3 regions of the Burkholderia sp. GW821-FHT14F03 genome follow, and region 1 is predicted to be linked to each of the others. Evidence: predicted binding sites of a transcription regulator. Region 1 holds the regulator's gene; each other region holds the start of a gene.
What was found. The regulator FliA, encoded in region 1, starts transcription of late flagellar genes. The targets are predictions, from matches to a motif close to CTAAAGTTTNNNNNNNNNNNGCCGNTA.
Positions count from the first base shown of each region.

Region 1 (3,266 bases):
GCGATCGACTTGTACAGCGCGACTTCTTCCTCGTTGGTCGGCTTGGCGATCACCGAGCGGTCCTTCTCGGCCTTCGCGCCCAGGATCAGCAGCAGCGTGGCGTCGCCGCCGTCGTCGAGGATCATGTTGGCGAATTCGCCGTTCGGCCATTCGAAGATGCGGTGCGCGTATTCCCAGTACTCGTCGAGCGACTCGCCCTTGAACGCGAACACCGGCGTGCCGGCTTCGACGATCGCGGCGGCCGCGTGATCCTGGGTCGAGAAGATGTTGCACGAGGCCCAGCGCACGTCGGCGCCGAGCGCCTTCAGCGTCTCGATCAGCACGCCCGTCTGGATCGTCATGTGGAGCGAACCGGCGATGCGCGCGCCCTTGAGCGGCTGCTGCGCCTTGTATTCGTCGCGGATCTGCACGAGGCCGGGCATTTCCGTCTCGGCGATGTTCAGCTCCTTGCGGCCCCAGGCGGCAAGGCTCATGTCGGCGACGAGGTAGTCTTTCGAGGAATTGGAATCGATGACAGCGGCGTTCATCACGCCCTCCTTTCTAAGTAAGTTCTAGAAAATTGTGACGTGAGCGCCGTTCAGGTCGCGGCCGTGCGCATCGCGCGGCCGCTCATTGAAGGTTTCCGAGCCTGGCGGGACCGAGCCCGTCGCAACGCTCCTCGGAAACGAGGGAGGATTGTAGCAAATCGGAATGAAGTTTTCCGCCCGATCGCACGCCGACCATACGCGGCCCGACCATGCGCGGCCCGACCGATCGCGGTCCGACCGCTCAGTGCTCGGCGCCGACCCAGGCCTGTTCGCGCAGCCGCGCGCGCAGCCGGGCAACCGCCTGGCTGTGCAACTGGCACACGCGCGACTCGCTGACCTCGAGCACCGCGCCGATCTCGCGCAGGTTCAGGCCCCGTTCGTAGTACAGCGACATCAGCAGCTTCTCGCGCTCCGGCAGGCGCTCGATCGCCTCCACGAGCGCGTTGCGCAGGTGGTCGTCGAGCAGCGCCGACAGCGGGTCGGCATGGTCGACCCGGTAGCGGTCGAGGAACGGCTCGTCGTCGGCCGAACGGTCGAAATCCTCGTAGTAAATCAGCTGGCTGCCATGCAGGTCCTGCAGCATCGACTGGAATTCGTCGAGCGGCATCTGCATGTGCTCCGCGATCTCGGTCTCGCTCGCCGGCCGGCCGAGCTGCTGCTCGACCTGGTGCACCGCATGCTCGACTTCGCGCGAGGTCTTGCGCAGGCTGCGCGGCAGCCAGTCGTTGCTGCGCAGCTCGTCGAGCATCGCGCCGCGGATCCGCTGCGTCGCGTAGGTCTCGAACTGCGCCCCCTGGTCTTCCTTGTAGCGGCCCGCCGCATCGAGCAGGCCGATCATGCCGGCCTGGATCAGATCATCGAGATCCACGCTCGCCGGCATCTTCGCGACCAGTTGCAGACCCAGCCGCCGCACGAGCGGCGCGTACTGCGTCAACACTTCGTCCTGGGATATCTTTCCTTGAGCGTTGTACATCATGCCCTCTCTTGCCTGTGACATTCATGCGGCCTGCGCCGCACCCCGCTCAAACGCCGGATTGCCCGCCCGGACCCGACCCGCGCCCGGCCCCGGACGCAATGGCCAATACAGCAGATCGGACGCGATCTGCCGGTAATCGCGCGCGGCCGCCGCGGTCGGGAACGCGTCCACCACCGTGCGCTCCAGCTCGCGCGCATGCTCGACGAGCGGATCGACCCCCACGCAGCCCGCCTCCGACAGCGACACCGCCAGATAACGCCCGGCGACGCCCGCGAGGTTGTCGTACGCGGCCTTCGCGTCCGCGCGGCTTTGCACGTGATTCATCAGCACGCGGAACTGCGCGACCGCGTGCGCGTAATGAAGCCGCTTCATGCACGCGTACGCCTCGGTGATCGACTGCGCGGCCACCCGCATCACCACCAGCACGTCGTGCGCGTCGCGCGCGAGCGGCGAGAACGCGCCGTGCGCGTCGAGCTGCGCATCGACCAGCACGATGTCCGCCGCGTTGTCGAGCCACTCCGCGGGATCGTGCTCGGCGTAGCCGGCGCGGGCGAGCCGCGCGGCGCCGAGCACCGAGAAGCCCAGCTCGTGGCGCACCGGCTCGCCTTCGCGCAGCCACGCGCCGCACAGCGTCGCCGCCACCGAATGAACGTCGGCGCGCTCGTCGACCACGAGCACGTCCTTGCCGAGCGCCGCGAGCGCGGCCGCCAGATTCACCACCGTCGAGGTGCAGCCGACCCCCGCCGGGCCGCCCGTCACCGCGACGACGCGCGACGAGCGGCCGGCGAGCAGACGCCGCAAGCCTTCAGCCTGATCGGTCATGCGTTTATCCAAATCGCACCTCATGGAGCTCGGCGCTCGAGCGGGCGGTCAGCGCGGCCAGCAGCGACGGCATGTCTTCGTCTTGCGGCACGAAGGGCGAGCCGTCGCGCGGTACGCAGAACGCGCTCTTCAGCAGGAATTTACGGGTGGCGACGTACAGGTTCTCCGGCACCTTCTGGCCGGTCGATGCGTAGTGGACCGGCAGCTTGTAGCGGATCACCGTGTCCAGCACGCCGCCGAGATGGGTGGCTTCGTCCAGCTTGGTCAGGATGCAGCCCGCGAGGTCGGGCTGGCCCGCCGCGCTGCGGTAGGCCTGCACGACTTCGTTGAGGGTGTCGCCGTGGCTCGTCGCGTTCAGCAGCAGCAGGCGCTGCACCGGCGTGTCCGCGCCGTGCAGCATCGCGATCTGGTCGGATACCGTGCGATCGCGCTGGCTCATGCCGATCGTGTCGATCAGCACGATGTGCTTGTTGCGCAGTTCGGTCAGCGCGAGCTGCAGGTCGCCGCCGTCCTTCACCGCATGCACCGGCACGCCGAGGATCTTGCCGAAGATGCGCAGTTGCTCGTGGCCGCCGATCCGGTAGCTGTCGGTCGTCAGCAGCGCGACCTTGCTCGCGCCGAAGCGCATCACGCAGCGCGCCGCCAGCTTCGCGGTGGTGGTGGTCTTGCCGACGCCCGTCGGTCCCATCAGCGCGAACACGCCGCCGCGCTCCATCAGCGCATCCTCGCTTTCCAGCACCGGCAGGTTCGCGGCCAGCACCGAGCGCGCCCATTCGGACGCCGCGTCGAAGCTGTCCGACTCGTCGCCGTCCGGCAGGTTGTCGACGATCATGCGCACCAGCTGCGCGGAAAAACCCGCCGCGAACAGATGCTTGGTCAGCGCGCCGTGCACCGGGTTGCGGCGCTGGCGATCGTTCCACATCAGGCCCGCGAACTGCTCT
Region 1 is NZ_JBXAPG010000082.1:3,845-7,110, forward strand. It holds gene ahcY (adenosylhomocysteinase) at 1-527, opposite strand, end outside; S-adenosyl-L-homocysteine riboswitch at 562-666, opposite strand; gene AC1RQF_RS32085 (RNA polymerase sigma factor FliA) at 769-1,503, opposite strand; gene AC1RQF_RS32090 (MinD/ParA family ATP-binding protein) at 1,525-2,337, opposite strand; gene flhF (flagellar biosynthesis GTPase FlhF) at 2,330-3,266, opposite strand, start outside.

Region 2 (3,266 bases), on a different contig from region 1:
CGTGGTGGCGCTGATCCAGATGGTGATCGCGGTGGCGGTCGCGGAGCCGAGGAAGCCGAGACGGGGCAGGCCGAACGCGCCGTGGATCAGCCCGTAGTTGAGCACTGCATTGATGCCGACGCACACGACGGACACCCACAGCAGGCGCCGCGCGGCACCGATCGCGGGCAGGAACGAGCGCATCAGCCCGACGCCGATCAGGCTGCCGGGCGCGGCGAAGCGCAGCACGCCCGCGTATTCGCCGACGTTGCGCGCGAGCAGCGGCGGCTCGTGGAACATCAGCAGGATCGGTTCCGCGAACGACAGCAGCAGGAAGGCCGGCACCGTGAGCAGCATGGCGAGCGCGAAGCCGGTCCAGTAGATGTGCGGCACCTCGTGGTCGGCCTTCGCGCCGCGCGCGTGCGCGACGCTCACGCTGATCGAGGTCAGCACGCCCTGCATCAGCGTGACCACCACGAAGAACAGATTGGCGCCGAGGCCGCCCGCGGCAAGCGAATCGGGGCCGAGCGAGCCGAGCAGCACGGTGTCGGTGACGCTCATCGCCATCTGCGACAGTTGGGCGATGGCGAGCGGCGCGGCGAGGCGCGCGGTGTCGGAGGCGTGACGAGTGAGCGACGGCGGCGCGGCGGCCGTCCGCGAGAAAGCAGGAGGCGACATGGAATGAGCGCGCGCGCGGATACTTGCCCGCACGCTTGTTTATTTTTGAGAGACAGTCAGCTTACGGGTTTCGCCCGACGCTGTCGATCAGGTGCGCCGAAGGCCATGTCGCCGACAGGGGCTCGCTAGCCCGCGTGCACCGCGATCCGCGTGTCGCCGAGCAGCACCACCTGGCCGTCGCGGATCTTGCAGGTCTTGCGCAGCTCGACCGCGCCGTCGACCTTCACCGCGCCCGACGCGACGAGCACTTTCGCCGAGCCGCCGCTGTCGGCGAGCCCGGTGATCTTGAGCAGGTTGTGCAGTTCGACGAAGTCGCCGGTCAGGGTGAAATCCAGGTTGGGCATGGCGGAACGGGCGCGGCGCGCCGGGAGAATGGCTCCGCATGATAAGCCAGCGCGCGCCGCGCCGGGGATAAAGCGCGCGCGCGGCGGAGGGCCGGATCCCGGGGCCGCGCGTTTACGGGCGCCGCTGTTGCTGCTGTTGTTGCTGCGCCTGGCCCGCGTTCGGCCGCACCGGGGTCGCGACCATGAAGACGCTGCGCAGCCATGCGGCGGCGCGCGAGAAGATGTCGTAAGGCTCGTCGATGAAGATCTCGGGTTTCAGGAGCCGCAGGTATTCCATGATCTGCTGCGCTTCCTGCTTCTGGAACGAGCCGTGCGCGAGCCCGAGCCGCAGCAGGCCGCGCAGTTCGCCGAGCTTTTCGCGCGCGGCGCTGCCGACGTTCATCTCGCAGGCGAGCTTCGCCTCGTAGACGCGCTGCCGCAGCGATTCCGCCAGCCGCCACGCGGGCGTCTGCATGCGCTCCTCGAGGGTCTGGATGTCGATCGCGGCCGCCTTGATCTGCGCGGCGAGCGGATCGACGAGCGTGTCTTCGCCCTGCGCCTCGGAGACGATCGCGGCGGCCCAGTCGCGGCACGCCTTCGCCAGCTCGTCGGGGGTCCACTCGGAGCGCGACGCGAACCCGAAGCCGAATTCGCCGGCCTGCCGCATCAGGATCGCGACGACATCGGGGAATTCCTTGTCGAGCGTGCGTTTCGCCCACGCGTACTGGCCGCCTTGCAGCATGCGCTGCACCGCGTGCTCGGTCAGCGGCACCATGTTGTCGAGCAGCTTCGCGCGCAGGAAGTCCTCGAACGACGGGGTGGCGAATTGCGGGTCGAGCTTGAGCGACACGCGCAGGAACGCTTCGAAGTCCTTGCGCAGGGAGTCGACGGTGTCGTCCTTGATGGATAGGGTGATCTGGCCCATGGTTCTCGATGCTCGATGCCGGCCGGCTGGGTGGCGCGCTGACGTCAGTGGGGCGAAGCCGCGCTGGCTGTTCGGGCCGGACAGCCGGCGCTTGCCGGAAGGTCTCGCCGCCCGCCCGCCGACGTCGACAGGTCGACCCCGCGCGACCGATGGCGGGGCCTCACCCGCTTAACGGCGGCGCAGCCGGAAACTTGAGGCCCCGGCCGGGCCCTTGAGGTCCGAGCACCGGAATCAGGCCGGCGGCCAGGCGTTCGGCAGCACGATGCCTTGCCAGAGGAAGAACGCCGCGAGGCTGACCGTGATCGTCAGCAGCGGGCGGCGGGTCGCGGCCGACACGGCGATGGCGACGAGCCCGCCGACGAGCTGCGGGTTGCGCCAGGTGAATTCGGGCGCGCCGCCGTGCGGCGCGATCATCATCGGCGCGACGATCGCGGTGAGCACGGTGACCGGCACGAAGCCAAGCGCGGTGCGCAGGGGCGGCGGAAAGCGCAGCCGCTCACCGCACAGGAACAGCGTCGCGCGGATCGCATAAGTGACGAGCGCCATGCCGACGATCAGCAGCAGCAGGCTCATGACGCGGCCTCGGTCGGCTCGGGCGCGCCCGAGCCCCGGCGCGACAGCGCGACGCCGACCGCGACGCCGGCCGCCACGGCGGCGAGCAGGCCGAGCTTGTACGGCCAGCCCAGCCAGCAGCAGGCGAGGACGCCCGCCGTGAGCGCGGCGGCGAGCTGGCGCGGGGCGGCGAGCTGCGGCACGACGATCGCGATGAAGGTTGCCGCCATCGCGAAATCGAGTCCGAGCGTGCGCAGGCCGGGAAAGGTCGCGCCGAACAGCAGGCCGGCGGCGGTCCAGACCTGCCAGTTCAGATACATCGCGAGGCTGGAGCCGAAGAAGTAATGCGGACCGAGCGTGCCGGGGGCGGCCTGGCGGTAGTGCGCCTGGGCGACCGCGAACGCCTCGTCGGTCAGGAGCGCGCCGAGCGTCGCGCGCCAGCGCAGCGGCAGGTGGGCGACATGGGGCGCGAGCGTCGCGCTGTAGAGCAGGTGGCGCAGGTTGACGATGAAGGTGGTTGCGAGCACCACCGCGAAGCCCGCGCCGCCGGCGACGAGGCCGAGCGCGATGAACTGCGCGGAGCCGGCGTACACGACGAGCGACATCAGTTCGCCGTGCCACCACGTGAGCGGCCCGGTCGACACGAGCGTGCCGAAGATCACCCCGAACGGAGCGGCGCCGACGAGCATCGGCACGGTGGCGCGCACGCCGGCGGCGAATTCGGCGCGCGGGCGGCGCGGCGGGGAAACGGAAAGGGACGGGTTCAACGGCTGGTGCCTCCAGGATCCCGTCAGCTTAGCGGCGCGGCG
Region 2 is NZ_JBXAPG010000031.1:54,817-58,082, reverse strand. It holds gene AC1RQF_RS21270 (MATE family efflux transporter) at 1-657, opposite strand, end outside; gene AC1RQF_RS21265 (RNA-binding S4 domain-containing protein) at 783-1,001, opposite strand; gene AC1RQF_RS21260 (DUF4088 family protein) at 1,114-1,905, opposite strand; gene AC1RQF_RS21255 (AzlD domain-containing protein) at 2,137-2,478, opposite strand; gene AC1RQF_RS21250 (AzlC family ABC transporter permease) at 2,475-3,224, opposite strand.
Region 2: a site for FliA is predicted at 2,075-2,101, ahead of AC1RQF_RS21260 (DUF4088 family protein). Genes of this name have one in related genera too.

Region 3 (3,266 bases), on a different contig from region 1:
CGCCTTCGAGCGCGCGCTGGTAGTTCACCTGCTCGGCGAACTGGCTGATGCCGAATTTCTGGTTGTCCATCAGCTCGAAGCCGACCGAGCCGCCCTTGGGCAGCCCCATCGACGCGAGCCGCAGACGCGTCTCGTGCACCTGGTTCGACGGCACGAGGATCGCGCCGCCGGCATCGGCGAACTTGTACGGCACGTTGGCCTGTTGCAGCGCGGCGATGATCGCGCCGCCGTCGCGGTCGGACAGGTTGCTGTACAGCACGCGGTAATCGGGCGCGCGGCTCCACAGTACGAGGCCGACGATCGCGGCGATCGCGAGCGCGGTGATGATGATGAACGGCAGGCGCGGGTTGGTGCGCATCCGCGACAGGCCGGAGAAGCGCTCGGCGAAGCCGCCCAGGCCGAAGTCCGCGCCTGCCCCTGCGCCGCCCGGCAGCGCGCCGGCCGCGGCCGCGGCATTGGGCGGCGTGGCGGCGAGGCTCGCGCGGGCATCGGGGTTGATCAGCGAGTTGGCCTGCGAATCCATGCTTCGGTGTTCTCCAAGCGGGCTTAGGGCCCGTTCGGACGAGCGGGCGCACATTGACACGATGCGATTATCCGTACGCGCGTGCGGGCTGATCGGAGGAATAGAGCGGGGTTTCACCCGTACTTTCGCGGCTTTGATGCGAGCCCGGCTGCTATGCTTTTTCGCAATCCGGCATGGCCCCCGCGACGGGCGCGCCACCGGACGACGGCCGGCCCTCGACCCGGCCGGCTTTTTCGCGGAGAACCACATGACTGCCCCCGTCAACGGAATCGCTTCGGCTTTGCAACAGATGCAGGCGATGGCCGCGCAGGCGTCGGGCGGAACCGCCAGCCCCAGCGCCGCCCTGGCGGGATCGGGCGCGGCCACGGCGGGCACTTTCGCGAGCGCGATGAAGGCCTCGCTCGACAAGATCAGCGGTGACCAGCAGCGCTCGCTCGAACAGGCCAAGGCATTCGAGATCGGCGCCTCGAACGTGTCGCTCAACGACGTGATGGTCGACATGCAGAAGGCCGGCATCGGCTTCCAGTTCGGCCTGCAGGTGCGCAATAAGTTGGTGAGCGCCTACAACGACATCATGCAAATGTCGGTTTGAGTCGGTTTCGGGGTGTTTTCCGGGCGTTTTCCCTAAAGCTTTTACATTCCTTTCCGATAACTCCGGTAGACCTTCTCGCACCGTGCGCTGCGCGGCGGCGGGCCTGACCTACGCCACTTATCTCAAAATTAGGAGGCCGCCATGTTTTCCCCAGGACACGCTGGAGCCAGCGCCTATGCTCGGGTCGGCGTCGAAACAGGGGTGATGGGCGCGAACCCTCATCGTCTGATCGCCATGCTGTACCAGGGGGCGCGGCAAGCCATCGCGCTGGCGCGGATGCATCTGCAACAGGGCAATGTCGCGGCGCGCGGCGATGCGATCGGCAAGGCGATCCGGATCGTCGAGAACGGTTTGCAGCAATCGCTGAACCTCGACGTCGGCGGCGAGATCGCGGGCCGGCTCGACGCGCTTTACACCTATATCAGCCGCCGGCTGCTCGAAGCCAACGTGCAATCGAGCGAACCGATGCTGGTCGAGGTCGACGGGCTGCTCGCCACGCTCGAGGAAGCCTGGACGGGGATCGCGCCCGAATTCGCGAAGATGAGCGCACAAGCCGGGACGGAATTGCCGAGATGAGCCCGAAAGCCGAATACATCGCACGCTACGAAGCGATCGCGGCCGTGTCCGGCCGCATGCTGATCGCCGCCCGCGGCGAGGAGTGGCAGGCGCTGGGCGGGTTGCAGGAGGAATATCTGCGGCTCGTCGACAGCCTGAAGGAGGCCGCCGGGCCGGGGATTGCGCTCGACGAGTCCGAGCGCGGCCGCAAGTACGAACTGATTCGCCAGATTCTCGCCGACGACGCGGCGATCCGCGATCTCGCGAGCCCCGACGTCGCGCGCCTGTCGGCGCTGTTCGAAACCGGGCGTTCGACCAAGGTGTTGAAGGACCTGTACCAGGCGCGTCGCTGACCGTCCGATGCACACGCGCCGGCGCCGCGCGGCGCCCGTCGCGCCGGACGGCCGCTGCGCGGAATCGTCCCGCTTTCTCTCCGGCCCGCGCCAGGATTCACGATGACCGGTATCGACACAGTTGCCGCCGCCATCCTGGCGAGCCGCATCGACAGCCTGCTGAATACCCCCGTGACGGCCCCGTCGGCCGGCGCCGCGACGCCGCAGGTCGGCACCTCGGCGACCGCGTCGGGCACGGCCGCGCCCGCGCCGCTGCCGGCCGGCGCGGCCGGGCCGCCGCTCGCGTCGGCGCAGGCGGTGCTGTCCGAGGTGGCGCTGACGCTCGATGCGATTTCCCGTTTCGGCGGCGAAGCGAGCGCGCCGGTGCTGGGCAACGCGCCCCTGTTGCCGAGCGGGCCGAGTCCGCAGGCCGCGACCGCGCAGCAGCCGGCGGCAGCCGGCGGCGCGCCGGCCGACGCCGCGGCGCGCGCGCAGGCCTCGGGCGGCGCGCCGGCTTCGCCCGCGGCGGCGCTGAGCAGCGCGCTCGTGCAGGCGGTGGCCGACAGCGGCCTGTTCTACGAATCCCATCTTGCCCAATGGCTGGCCGGCCAGCGCAGCTTCGCGATGCTCGCGCGCGAGCCGCAGGCGCAATTCGCGGATGACGGCGTGTTTGCGTCGGCGCGGCCGGGCGGGGCGCAGCCCGCGCCCGACGATCCGCTCGCCGAGGCGCTCGCCGCGCGCCTGCCCTTGCCGCAGGCGGGCCGGCCGGCGGGCGACGCCGGCGCGCAGACGCAGGGCGCCTCCGCCGCGCCGCAGAACCCGGCCCAATCCGGCGCGGGCGCGCCGCCCGCCCGCGCGGCCGGCGCCTATGGAACGCCGGAGCCGGACGCCAAGACCTTGAGCAGCAGCGCGACCCAGGGCGCGACGCGCGGCGAGGCGAGTGCCGATCCGCCCGCCTCGCTCGCGTCGTCGCTGCATCCGGCGACGCTGCCGATCGTGCGCCAACAGCTCGACTTGCTGGCGACCGACCAGTTTCGCTGGATCGGCGAGGTGTGGCCGGGCGCGCGGCTCGACTGGCTGATCGAGCCGGACGACACGCGCGGGCGCGACCCGGGGGCGGCCGATCCCGGCGACGGGATCGCCTGGCGCACCCGGCTCACGCTGGCCTTGCCGTCGCTCGGCATGGTCGACGCGGACCTCACGCTGAATGGCGAGCAGATCACCGCGCGCCTGCGCGCGAACGAGACCGGCGCGGCGCGGCTTT
Region 3 is NZ_JBXAPG010000013.1:53,312-56,577, forward strand. It holds gene fliF (flagellar basal-body MS-ring/collar protein FliF) at 1-523, opposite strand, end outside; gene fliE (flagellar hook-basal body complex protein FliE) at 771-1,115, shown strand; gene fliS (flagellar export chaperone FliS) at 1,257-1,691, shown strand; gene AC1RQF_RS10960 (flagellar protein FliT) at 1,688-2,023, shown strand; gene fliK (flagellar hook-length control protein FliK) at 2,126-3,266, shown strand, end outside.
Region 3: a site for FliA is predicted at 1,148-1,174, ahead of fliS (flagellar export chaperone FliS). Genes of this name have one in related genera too.